2 regions of the Streptomyces sp. NPDC048257 genome follow, and region 1 is predicted to be linked to the other one. Evidence: riboswitches for the same ligand, from Rfam matches in the RefSeq annotation. Region 1 holds a riboswitch; the other holds the start of a gene.
The links. A riboswitch is a leader RNA that binds a small molecule or an ion and turns the genes downstream of it on or off. The one in region 1 is predicted to bind glycine.
Positions count from the first base shown of each region.

Region 2: linked by a shared signal. The riboswitch ahead of gcvT (glycine cleavage system aminomethyltransferase GcvT) and the one ahead of gcvP (aminomethyl-transferring glycine dehydrogenase) in region 1 are both predicted to bind glycine.

Region 1 is NZ_JBICZI010000025.1:88,752-94,752, reverse strand. Features, by position in the region: gene ACGFZK_RS31880 (MerR family transcriptional regulator) at 1-504, shown strand, start outside; gene ACGFZK_RS31875 (bifunctional nuclease family protein) at 556-1,029, shown strand; gene ACGFZK_RS31870 (MerR family transcriptional regulator) at 1,210-1,848, shown strand; gene ACGFZK_RS31865 (DNA polymerase IV) at 1,892-3,319, shown strand; gene ACGFZK_RS31860 (PRC-barrel domain-containing protein) at 3,422-3,787, opposite strand; glycine riboswitch at 3,901-3,999, shown strand; gene gcvP (aminomethyl-transferring glycine dehydrogenase) at 4,196-6,001, shown strand, end outside.
Region 2 is NZ_JBICZI010000004.1:86,192-92,192, reverse strand. Features, by position in the region: gene ACGFZK_RS11025 (L-serine ammonia-lyase) at 1-316, opposite strand, end outside; gene glyA (serine hydroxymethyltransferase) at 672-1,928, opposite strand; gene gcvH (glycine cleavage system protein GcvH) at 1,944-2,324, opposite strand; gene gcvT (glycine cleavage system aminomethyltransferase GcvT) at 2,426-3,541, opposite strand; glycine riboswitch at 3,714-3,817, opposite strand; gene ACGFZK_RS11005 (AAA family ATPase) at 4,024-4,680, shown strand; gene ACGFZK_RS11000 (enhanced serine sensitivity protein SseB) at 4,777-5,514, shown strand; gene ACGFZK_RS10995 (enhanced serine sensitivity protein SseB C-terminal domain-containing protein) at 5,608-6,001, shown strand, end outside.

The sequences.
Region 1 (6,001 bases):
GTCATCCGCGAGCAGCTCGACGCGCTCGCACGCGGTGAGCAGATCCGTATCCCGGCGCCCACCGCGCACGGGGACGCCACCGATCCCGCCGGGCCCGCGGCCGTCTACGGCGAAGTGGGGCGGGAGCGGGCCACCGTGGCCCGGGTGGGCCGGGCGGAGCTTCTCGCGGCCGCCGACGTGGACGAGGTCCAGCTGGTCGAGTGGGAGTCGTACGGTCTGCTCGCCGAGGGCCCGGACGGCGGATTCGACGCCGAGGCGGTCACGGTGGCCCGGCTCGTGGCCGACCTGGGGCGTTTCGGACTGGAGCCGCGGCACCTGCGCGCGATGAAGGCCGCCGCGGACCGTGAGGCGGGCCTGGTGGAGCAGGTCGTGGCACCGCTGCGCAGGCACCGCAACCCGCAGACCAGGGCTCATGCGGAGGCCACCCTGAAGGAGCTGGCGGGGCTCTCCGTACGGCTCCACGAGGCGCTCGTACAGACCGCTCTGGGGGTCCGGCTGCCCTGAGGTGGGGGGCCCGACTACCCAAACCTGCCGAGCAGGTCCTAGGGTTGCTGTGTGAACGAGCTCGACGTTGTGGGTGTCCGGGTGGAAATGCCCTCCAACCAACCGATCGTGCTCCTGCGTGAAGTGGGAGGCGACCGGTACCTCCCCATCTGGATCGGTCCAGGGGAGGCGACCGCCATTGCCTTCGCGCAGCAGGGGATGGCCCCTGCCCGGCCGCTGACGCACGACCTGTTCAAGGACGTGCTGGAGGCGATCGGCGAGGAGCTCACCGAGGTCCGGATCACGGATCTGCGGGAGGGCGTCTTCTACGCGGAGCTCGTCTTCGCCAGCGGGGTCGAGGTGAGCGCGCGGCCTTCCGACGCCATAGCGCTCGCCCTGCGGACGGGGACGCCGATCTACGGCAGTGACGGCGTGCTGGACGACGCCGGAATCGCCATTCCGGACGAGCAGGAGGACGAGGTGGAGAAGTTCCGCGAGTTCCTCGACCAGATCTCGCCGGAGGACTTCGGTACCGGCCCGCAGTGAGGTGTCGGCCGCGTCGTCCCCAGGGAACTCCAGCCCATTCGATTAGCCTTTCCCCGCAAAGGGATACGGGAAACCACTCTCAGGGTGATTATCACTCGGCGTGCCGAGTGTGGCGATCGTTGACGCACCCCTGGTGACTGCCTACCTTCAAGGTGGGCAGGTCAAGGACGGAGGGTCGGCGTGAGGATCACGGGCGACGGTACGACCGGGGGCACCCCCGCACGGAGTGAGGCTGGGCCGTACCCGCTGCACGGCGGTGCGGTCGGTTCCGCGCGCCGTCAGCCGGAGTCGACGCCCGTCGGGCCGGTGAGCGGTGACCCGGAGCCCGAGCAGATCGGATACCGCGGGCCGACGGCGTGCGCCGCGGCCGGCATCACGTACCGGCAGCTCGACTACTGGGCCCGGACCGGGCTGGTGGAGCCCAGTGTGCGGGCCGTCTGCGGGTCGGGCACGCAGCGGCTCTACAGCTTCCGCGACGTCGTGGTCCTCAAGATCGTCAAGCGCTTCCTGGACACCGGGGTGGCGCTGCAGAACATCCGCACGGCGGTGCAGCACCTGCAGGACCGCGAGATCTCGGACCTCGAACGGATGACGCTGATGAGCGACGGCGCCACCGTGTACGAGTGCACCTCGCCGGACCAGGTCGTCAGCCTGCTCCAGGGCGGCCAGGGCGTCTTCGGCATCGCCGTGGGCGTGGTGTGGCGCGACGTCGAGAGCGCGCTGGCGCAGCTGCACGGCGAGCGGGTGGACACCGGCGAGACCCTGGTGCGGCACAACCCGACGGACGAGCTGGCCGCCCGCCGCAACCGGGCCGTGTGACCCGAGCCGAGGCGTTGTCAGTGGCGTAGGGCAGCATCGGGCCGTGAGAGCCGCGCCGACCATCCTGCATCTGGACATGGACGCCTTCTACGCCTCCGTCGAGCAGGCGTCGAAGCCGAGCCTGCGGGGGAAGGCCGTCATCGTCGGCGGGCTCGGGCCGCGTGGCGTCGTCGCCACGGCCTCGTACGAGGCCAGGCGGTTCGGGGTGCACTCCGCGATGCCGATGGGGCAGGCGCGGCGGCTCTGCCCGAACGGCGCGTACCTGATCCCCCGCTTCAGCCTCTACCGGCAGGTCAGCGACGTGGTGATGGCCATGCTGCGGGAACTGTCGCCGCTGGTGGAGCCGCTGAGCCTGGACGAGGCCTTCGTGGACCTGGAGGCGGGCGGGGTCGCCTTCGATTCGCAGACCGCACGGGAGACCGGGGAACGGCTGCGGGCCGACATCCGGGCCGCCACGGGGCTCAGCGGGTCGGTGGGGCTGGCCGGGTCGAAGATGCTGGCCAAGGTGGCCTCCGAGGAGGCCAAGCCGGCCGGGCTGCTGCTGATCGAACCGGGGACGGAGCGCGAGCTGCTCGCGCCGATGTCGGTGCGGACCCTGCCCGGGGTGGGGCCCGCCACGGGCGAACACCTGCGCCGGGCCGGGATCACCACGGTGGGGGAGCTGGCGGAGGCGGGGGAGGACGAGCTGGTCCGGATGGTCGGCCGCTCGGCCGGTGCCGGGCTGTACCGGATGGCGCTGGGGCTGGACGACCGGCCGGTGGTCGCGGAGCGGGACGCGAAGTCGGTGTCGGTCGAGGACACCTTCGACGTGGACCTGCACGACCGGGTACGGATCCGGGGAGAGGTGCAGCGGCTCGCCGACCGGTGCGTGCAGCGGCTGCGGGGCTCGGGGCACTCGGGGCGCACGATCGTGCTCAAGGTGCGTCGGTACGACTTCTCCACGCTGACGCGGTCCGAGACCCTGCGGGGGCCCACGGACGATCCGGGAGTGGTGCGGGAGGCCGCGGCGCGGCTGCTGGAGGGTGTGGACACCACGGGCGGGGTGCGACTGCTGGGGGTGAGCGTGACCGGGCTGGCGGACTACACGCAGGAGGACCTCTTCGCGCAGTCGCTCGCCGCTGAGCCGGACGAGGACGGGGGGGCGGCCGAGCCGGCGCCGGACGGGGGCACGGGGGCTGCTGGGGCCACCGGGGCCCAGGAGGCGGTTGAGCCGCCCGGGGAGCCGGAGCCGGCTCCCGAGCGGCGCTGGCCGGCCGGGAGCGACGTCCGGCACGCCGTGTACGGGCCCGGATGGGTGCAGGGCAGCGGGGTCGGGCGGGTGACCGTGCGGTTCGAGCAGCCCGGATCGGAGCCGGGCCGGGTGCGGACCTTCCGGGTGGACGACCCCGATCTGGAGCCGTCCGATCCGCTGCCGCTCGTGGGGGACGCACAGGAGCAGGCCGATCCGCCCGGTATCCCCGACTCGGCATAGGGGGCCTTGCCGATCAGGCCGGGCTCGCGTCACCCGGCCCGCACGCCCGCACGCCGCACCAGGCACCGCTCCCTGATCCGGCCCGACCCGACAAGACGCCCCCTAGCTCTCGTCACCCGCCAGGCGGCCGAAGTCGCGGTGGAAGTCCGAGGGGAGGGTCGTGTCCAGGCCGTAGTGGTGGTAGAGCTGCAGCTCCTGTTCGGGGGAGAGGTGGCGCCCGACACCGAAGTCCGGGGCGTCCCTGATGAGGGAGCGTTCGAAGGGCACCCGGAGGGTGTCGCCCACCAGCTCGCTCGGCTCCAGCGGGACGAAGGCGTCCCGGCTGAAGAGCCCGGTCCGGACCGCGGCCCACTCCGGGACACCTGTGGCATCGTCGAGGTAGACCTCGTCGATGGTGCCGATCTTGGTGCCATTGCGGTCGAACGCCTTGCGGCCGATCAGGCTGCGCGGATCGATGTCGGTCTGCACGGTCCCTCCAAAAGGTCGCAACTGCTCCGTAATGACTACAGAAGTGCATATCAGCAGCGGAGGCCACTCGGGGGAGGGTCCAGAACCTCGCTGGTACGCTGGTGAACGGCTGTCGACCCTGTGCGGGAGAGTCCTCCGAGTGAACGAGACGGAGGCGCCGAAGGAGCAAATCCTCCCCGGAATCTCTCAGGCATACGTACCGCACGGATGAGGCCACTCTGGAAAGCAGGTGCGGGTACCGGGCACGAAGTGCCGGTCCCCCTCCTCACCGACGGTGAAAGCCGGATCTCTCGGGAGACCCCCGTGACTCCGGTGAAACTCTCAGGTGCAGATGACAGAGGGGGAGGCCGTCCGGGTGCCCGCGCCGTGGTGCCCCTCGCAGGTCATACGACCAGGAGGCCTCCGTTCATGACCGCCAACCGCATTCCGCTCTCCCAGCTGGAGCGAGGCATCCCCTTCGAACAGCGCCACATCGGCCCGGATGCCGAGGCGCAGGCGAAGATGCTCGCCCAGGTGGGCTACGGCTCCCTGGACGAACTGACCGCCGCCGCGGTCCCGGATGTGATCAAGACCGCCGAGGGGCTCGACCTCCCGGAGGCGCTCACCGAGGCCGAGGTGCTGGCCGAGTTGCGCTCGCTCGCCGACCGTAACCAGGTCCTCTCCCCGATGATCGGTCTCGGCTACTACGGGACCTTCACCCCGCCGGTGATCCTCCGCAACGTCATGGAGAACCCGGCCTGGTACACGGCGTACACGCCGTACCAGCCGGAGATCTCCCAGGGCCGCCTCGAGGCGCTGCTGAACTTCCAGACGGTCGTCGCCGACCTGACCGGGCTGCCGACCTCGGGCGCCTCGCTGCTCGACGAGGGCACCGCGGCCGCCGAGGCCATGACGCTGGCCCGCCGCGTGGGCAAGGCCAAGGGCAACGTCTTCCTGGTGGACGCCGACGCCCTGCCGCAGACCATCGCCGTCATCGAGACCCGCGCGGAGCCGATCGGCATCGAGGTCGTGGTCGCCGACCTGTCCGCCGGCATCCCGGCCGAGATCGCCGAGCGCGGCATCTACGGCGTCCTGGTCCAGTACCCGGGTGCCTCCGGCGCCGTACGCGACATCAAGCCGCTCATCGACGAGGCGCACGGCCTCGGCGCCATCGTCGCCGTCGCCGCGGACCTGCTCGCGCTGACCCTGCTGACCTCCCCGGGCGCGCTGGGCGCGGACATCGCCGTCGGCACCACCCAGCGCTTCGGCGTCCCGATGGGCTTCGGCGGACCGCACGCCGGCTACATGGCAGTCCAGGACAAGCACGCCCGCTCGCTGCCCGGCCGCCTCGTCGGCGTCTCCGTGGACGCGGACGGCAACAAGGCGTACCGCCTGGCGCTGCAGACCCGTGAGCAGCACATCCGCCGCGAGAAGGCGACCAGCAACATCTGTACGGCGCAGGTGCTGCTCGCCGTCATGGCCGGCATGTACGCCGTCTACCACGGCCCGGACGGGCTGCGGACGATCGCCGGCCGCACCCACCGCTACGCTGCCCTGCTCGCCGCCGGTCTGACGGCCGGCGGGGTCGAGATCGTGCACGGCTCGTTCTTCGACACGATCACCGCGCGCGTTCCGGGCCGTGCGGCCGAGGTCGTCGCCGCCGCCCGCGAGGGCGGGGTCAACCTCTTCCAGGTGGACGCCGACCTCGTCTCCGTCGCCTGCGACGAGACCACCCTGCGCGCCGACGTCGAGGCCGTCTGGGCCGCCTTCGGTGTCACCGCCGACATCGAGGCGCTGGACGAGGCCACGGCCGACACCCTGCCGGAGAGCCTGCTGCGCTCGGACGCGTACCTGACGCACCCGGTCTTCCACCAGCACCGTTCCGAGACCGCGATGCTGCGCTACCTGCGCAAGCTCTCGGACAAGGACTACGCGCTGGACCGCGGCATGATCCCGCTGGGCTCCTGCACCATGAAGCTCAACGCGACCACCGAGATGGAGCCGGTGACCTGGCCCGAGTTCGGTCAGCTGCACCCCTTCGCACCGGTGGAGCAGGCCGAGGGCTACCTCACGCTCATCACCGAGCTGGAGGAACGTCTCTGCGAGGTCACGGGCTACGACAAGGTCTCCATCCAGCCCAACGCCGGCTCCCAGGGTGAGCTCGCCGGTCTGCTGGCCGTCCGCGCCTACCACCGCGCGAACGGCGACGAGCAGCGCACCATCTGCCTGATCCCG
Region 2 (6,001 bases), on a different contig from region 1:
CACCTATCTCCGCGCCCAGCAGCCGCAGCCGGCCGCCCTTGCGGATGCGCTCGACCTCGTCGTCGGCGGTCTCGACGTTCACCGTGCGGGGGGAGTGGCCCTCCAGGCCGAGCAGCACCGCCTTGGGGGTGCCGTGGCCGTGGCCGGTCGCGCCGAGGGATCCGAAGAGCTCGGCGCGGACGGAGGTGGTCTGGGCCAGCACGCCGTCCTTCTTCAGCCGCGTCACGAACATGCGCGCGGCCCGCATCGGACCGACCGTGTGGGAGGAGGAGGGACCGATACCGATGGAGAAGAGATCGAAGACGGAGATGGCCACGGTGGCGGACTCCCTTGTCTGCTCGTGGGGTGGGAGGGGGCAGGAGAGGTGGATTGTTCGGATTTTGTCCGGCACACGAGCTTAACGCGGGGAGGTGAACGTCTCGCCTGCCGGACGAGGTGGGAAGGATGACGCGGACCGGTCGGGCGGGTGCCGGTCTGGGCTCCGGGGTCCGTGCGTCCCGGCAGGGACGGCGCCGCGGCCGCCGGGCGGGGAAGGGGCGGGGGGAGCGGTGGGGGAAGCAGTGGCGGAAGTGGTGGGGGAGGTCACGCTCCGGACGGCGAAGACGGAAGGGGGCCCGGCCTGTACGAGGACATGGCCGGGCCCCCTTCCGCTGCCGTGGGCGGGCCGCCGGCTAGAGCGACGGGTACAGCGGGAACTTCGCGGCGAGCGCGGAGACGCGCGCCTTCAGGGCCTCGCTGTCGTACGCGGGCTTCAGCGCCTGCGCGATGATCTCGGCGACCTCGGTGAAGGCCTCGGCGTCGAAACCGCGGGTGGCGAGGGCCGGCGTACCGATCCGCAGACCCGAGGTGACCATGGGCGGCCGCGGGTCGTTCGGGATGGCGTTGCGGTTGACCGTGATGCCGACCTCGTGGAGGCGGTCCTCGGCCTGCTGACCGTCCAGCTCGGAGTTGCGCAGGTCGACCAGGACCAGGTGCACGTCGGTGCCACCGGTGAGGACGTCCACGCCCACGGCCTTGACGTCGTCCTGGACCAGGCGGGCGGCGAGGATCTTCGCGCCCTCCAGGGTGCGCTCCTGGCGCTCCTTGAACTCGGGCGAGGCCGCGACCAGGAAGGAGACGGCCTTGGCCGCGATCACGTGCTCCAGCGGGCCGCCCTGCTGACCCGGGAAGACCGCGGAGTTGATCTTCTTGGCCAGCTCCTGCGTCGACAGGATGACACCGCCGCGCGGACCGCCGAGGGTCTTGTGCGTGGTGGTGGTCACGACGTGGGCGTGCGGCACCGGGTTCGGGTGCAGACCCGCGGCGACCAGGCCGGCGAAGTGCGCCATGTCGACCATCAGGTACGCGCCGACCTCGTCCGCGATGCGGCGGAAGGCGGCGAAGTCGAGCTGGCGCGGGTAGGCGGACCAGCCGGCGACGATCAGCTGCGGCTTGGACTCCTTGGCGAGGCGCTCGACCTCGGCCATGTCCACCTCGCCGGTCTCGTCGACGTGGTACGGGACCACGTTGTAGAGCTTGCCGGAGAAGTTGATCTTCATGCCGTGGGTCAGGTGACCGCCGTGGGCCAGGTTGAGGCCCATGATCGTGTCGCCCGGCTTGAGCAGTGCGAACATCGCGGCGGCGTTGGCCTGCGCACCGGAGTGCGGCTGGACGTTCGCGGCCTCGGCGCCGAACAGCGCCTTGATCCGGTCGATCGCGATCTGCTCGACGACGTCGACGTGCTCGCAGCCACCGTAGTAACGGCGGCCCGGGTAGCCCTCGGCGTACTTGTTGGTCAGGACCGAGCCCTGGGCCTCCATGACGGCGACCGGAGCGAAGTTCTCCGACGCGATCATTTCCAGGGTGGACTGCTGGCGTACGAGCTCGGCGTCGACAGCGGCGGCGACGTCCGGGTCGAGCTCGTGGAGAGGGGTGTTCAGTACAGACATCAGGGTCCCCTGGGGTCAGTTACCGGCGGTGAGCTTGGTGTACTCCTCGAAGGACAGCGTGTCCTTCGGCTCCTCCGAGAGGCGGACCTTGAAGAGCCAGCCACCCTCGAAGGGGGCGGTGTTCACGAGCGCCGGGTCGTCCACGACGTCCTGGTTGGCCTCGACGATCTCACCGGTGACGGGGGAGTACAGGTCGCTGACCGACTTGGTCGACTCCAGCTCGCCACAGGTCTCGCCCTCGGTCACGGTGTCGCCGACCTCGGGGAGCTGGGCGTAGACGACGTCACCGAGCGCGTTGGCCGCGAACTCCGTGATGCCGACCGTCGCGACGCCGTCCACGGCGTCCGACAGCCACTCGTGCTCCTTGGTGTAACGCAGCTTCTCGGGGTTGCTCATGACCTGATTCTCCTGGATGCGGGGGAGTGGATACGAACTGTGGTCTTGGGTACTGAGACGGCGCCGTACGGGTTCCCGTACGGCGGACGTGGTGCGTGGAGCTACTTCTGCCGCTTGTAGAACGGCAGCGCCACGACCTCGTACGGCTCATGCGTACCGCGAATGTCGACGCCGACGCCGGACGTGCCGGGCGCGGCGTGCGCCGCGTCCACGTACGCCATCGCGATCGGCTTGCCCAGCGTCGGGGACGGGGCGCCGGAGGTGACCTCGCCGATGACCTGACCGTCGGCGACGACCGGGAACCCGGCGCGCGGAACGCGGCGGCCCTCGGCGATCAGGCCGACCAGCTTGCGCGGCGGGTTGGTGGCGGCGCGCTCGGCGGCGGCCTCCAGGGCGGCGCGGCCGACGAAGTCGCCCTCCTTCTCGAACTTCACGACCCGGCCCAGGCCCGCGTCGAACGGGGTGAGGGAGGTGGTCAGCTCGTGCCCGTACAGCGGCATGCCCGCTTCCAGGCGCAGGGTGTCGCGGCAGGACAGACCCGCGGGGACCAGGCCGACGCCCTCGCCCGCCTTGGTCAGCGCCTGCCACAGCTCCACGGCGTGCTCGGGGGCGACGAACAGCTCGAAGCCGTCCTCGCCGGTGTAGCCCGTACGCGCGATCAGCGCGGGCACGCCCGCGACGGTGCCCGGCAGGCCGGCGTAGTACTTGAGGCCGTCCAGGTCGGCGTCGGTCAGGGACGCCAGGATGCCGGGGGACTCCGGGCCCTGCACCGCGAGCAGCGCGTACGCGTCGCGGTCGTCGCGGACCTCGGTGTCGAAGCCGGAGGCGCGCTCGGTCAGGGCGTCCAGGACGACCTGGGCGTTGGAGGCGTTGGCGACGACCATGTACTCGGTCTCGCCGAGGCGGTAGACGATCAGGTCGTCGACGATCCCGCCGTCCTCCTGACAGATGTGCGTGTAGCGGGCGCGGCCGACGCCGACGGTGGAGATGTTGCCGACCAGCGCGTGGTCGAGGGCCTTGACGGCCTCCGGGCCGGTCAGCGTGATCTCGCCCATGTGGGACAGGTCGAAGAGACCGGCCCTGGTGCGTACGGCGTTGTGCTCGTCGCGCTCGCTGGCGTACCGCAGCGGCATGTCCCAGCCCGCGAAATCGGTCATGGTCGCACCGAGCGAACGGTGCAGCGCATCGAGGGCGGTCAGGCGGGGGGCAGTGCTCATGGGTGTGGCTCCCGGGTCCCAGGGCATCGACATGACATGACGAGGACGTTCCTCCCCATCTGTCATCGGAACCTGAGAGGTTCGCCGAGAGTTCCGCCGATCAGCAGATCGCCGGGTCTCATCGACTTGCACCTTGGGTGGAGCTGCGCAGCAGCTCGCTTTTCAGATCTGCCTCATCCACGCGGTACGGGGCCTGAGAGATTCAAGGGAGGTTCTTGCTCCTTCGGCGCCCGCGCACGGCCTTGCGGCGTGCCGGGACTCTCCCGCGCGGATTCAAGCGGCCGGTATGCAGTTGGTCCAGATGGCGCACATCATTGCACGCCCTGTCCGGGATCGGGCGGCAGGGGCCGAAAGTTCGTACGGCCCTCCGAAGAGGGCGAACGGAACCGGGGCCGCCGGATTACCGTCTCTTTACACTCAGTGGGCAAGGGTCCTGGTGACCCGATTCGGGGGAGGCGAACACTGTGCGGAGATTCGGAGTGGTGACGACGACGGGAACCGTGGACGCGGTGCCGGCGCAGCGCGGCGCGCGCGAGCGCGAGAGGGCGGCCGACACCGGGCTCGGTCTCGTCCGTGACCTGCGCGGACCTGCCGTACGCACCCCGCAGCGGCTCGGCTTCGCACGCGGGGACATCGTCGTGGTGTCCGGCCTGCCCGGCGGCGGCAAGAGCACGCTGATCAAGCGGGTCGCCGCCGAGGGCGGGGCCGTCGACTCCCAGGACACCCGTGAGCGCTGGGAGCAGCGCATGCCCGCGGCGCTGCCGTACGCGGTGTACCGGCCGCTGGTGCGCGCCGCGCACTACTGGGGGCTGTGGCGGATCCTGCGCTCCGGGGTCTCCGTCGTCGTCCACGACTGCGGCACCCAGAGCTGGGTACGTGGCCTGCTCGCGGCCGCCGCACGCCGCCGGGGCCGGGCGCTGCACCTGCTCCTGCTCGACAGCAGCCCCGAGGAGGCCCTCTCCGGCCAGGCCGCGCGCGGCCGCCGGGTCTCCGCGTACGCCTTCGCCCGCCACCGCGGCGCGGTGACCCGCCTGCTCCGGGAGGCCGAAGCGGGCCGGCCGCCCGCGGGCTGTGCCTCGGCGACCCTGCTGGACCGCGGCTCGGCCGCCGGCGTCACCGGGATCCACTTCCACGGCTGAGCCCCGGCGGACGGCGCGCGCCCGGGCCCGATAGCCTCGGCACGACACGCGCGGGATCGCGGACACGGGACCGGACAGAGGCAGGGGCAGGGGCACATGCAGGGCAGCGGCTGGCCGGGGAATGAGCTGGAGCAGGTGCTCGGGGCGGCGCTCGGGCAGCCGGACGCCGGGGGGCGGATCCTGGAGGTCCTCGGGCGCAGCCAGGTGTGGGTACCGCTGCCGGGCGGGGCCGGCCCGACGGCGGGCGGCGGCCTCGACCTGCCCACCATGGACATCGGCGGGGCGGCGTACGTCCCCGTCTACAGCTCCGAGGCCCAGTTCCTCGCCTGCGTCGGCCCCGGCATGGACTTCGCGGTGGCTCCCGCCGTCGAGTTCGCCCGCGGCCTGCCCCCACAGCTCGGCATCGCCCTGAACCCCGAGGGCGCCGTCGGCGTACCGCTCCCGCCGCCCGCCGTCGCGGAGCTCTGCCGCACCGGCCGGACCCCGCTCGACGGCCCGGCCACCGGCGGCCGCGTCCGGCTCTACGAGCCCGACTGGCAGGACGACCCGGTGGATTTCCTGGCCGCCGCCACCGAGGAGTTCCGCGCCACCGGGGTGGTCACCGCAGCGCACCGCTGCCTCGCCAGCGTCGAGGGCGGGGCGCCCCAGCTGTTCATCGGTGTCCGCCTGGTGGGATGGGAACCCGAGATGCAGGGCGCGCCGATGGAGGCCCTCGGACGGGCCGTGACGCGCGTTCCGCCGCCGTGGCCCGTGCAGTTGATCCTGCTGGATGCCGTCCAGGACCCGGTCACGGACTGGATTCGTGAGCGCGTACGCCCCTTCTACCTGCCGTAGGGCCGCTTAAGCTGGTTACATCTCCTGGCCGCACGCGTGATGCCGGTTCGGAGGGCACGCGTGGAGCGACGGGCGGACGAAGAGGGGTACCGGGTGAGTGCGTCAGGCACGGCCGCGGCCGGGCAGGTCGAGCACATGATGCGCCAGGTGACTCCCGGGCGCTACGAGAGTTACGAGTCACTCCTGCACGCCCTCTCCGAGGGCCGGCTGTGGATGCTGCTCTGGCAGGGGCAGCCGGGCTCCCCGGACGCCCAGTACGGCGGCATGGAGGTGGAGAGCCTCGGCTACGCGCCCTGCGTCACCTCCCCCCAGGAGCTGGCCGCCAGTGGCTGGAACCGGGGCTACGAGGTGGTCACCGGGCGGGACATCGCCCGCGCGCTGTACCCGGACCGCTGGGGCCTGTGGCTCAACCCGCACGCGCAGGGCGGTGGCCTCGGCGTGCCCTGGGCCGACCTGCGCCGGATCGCCACCGGCCTGGACCGGATGC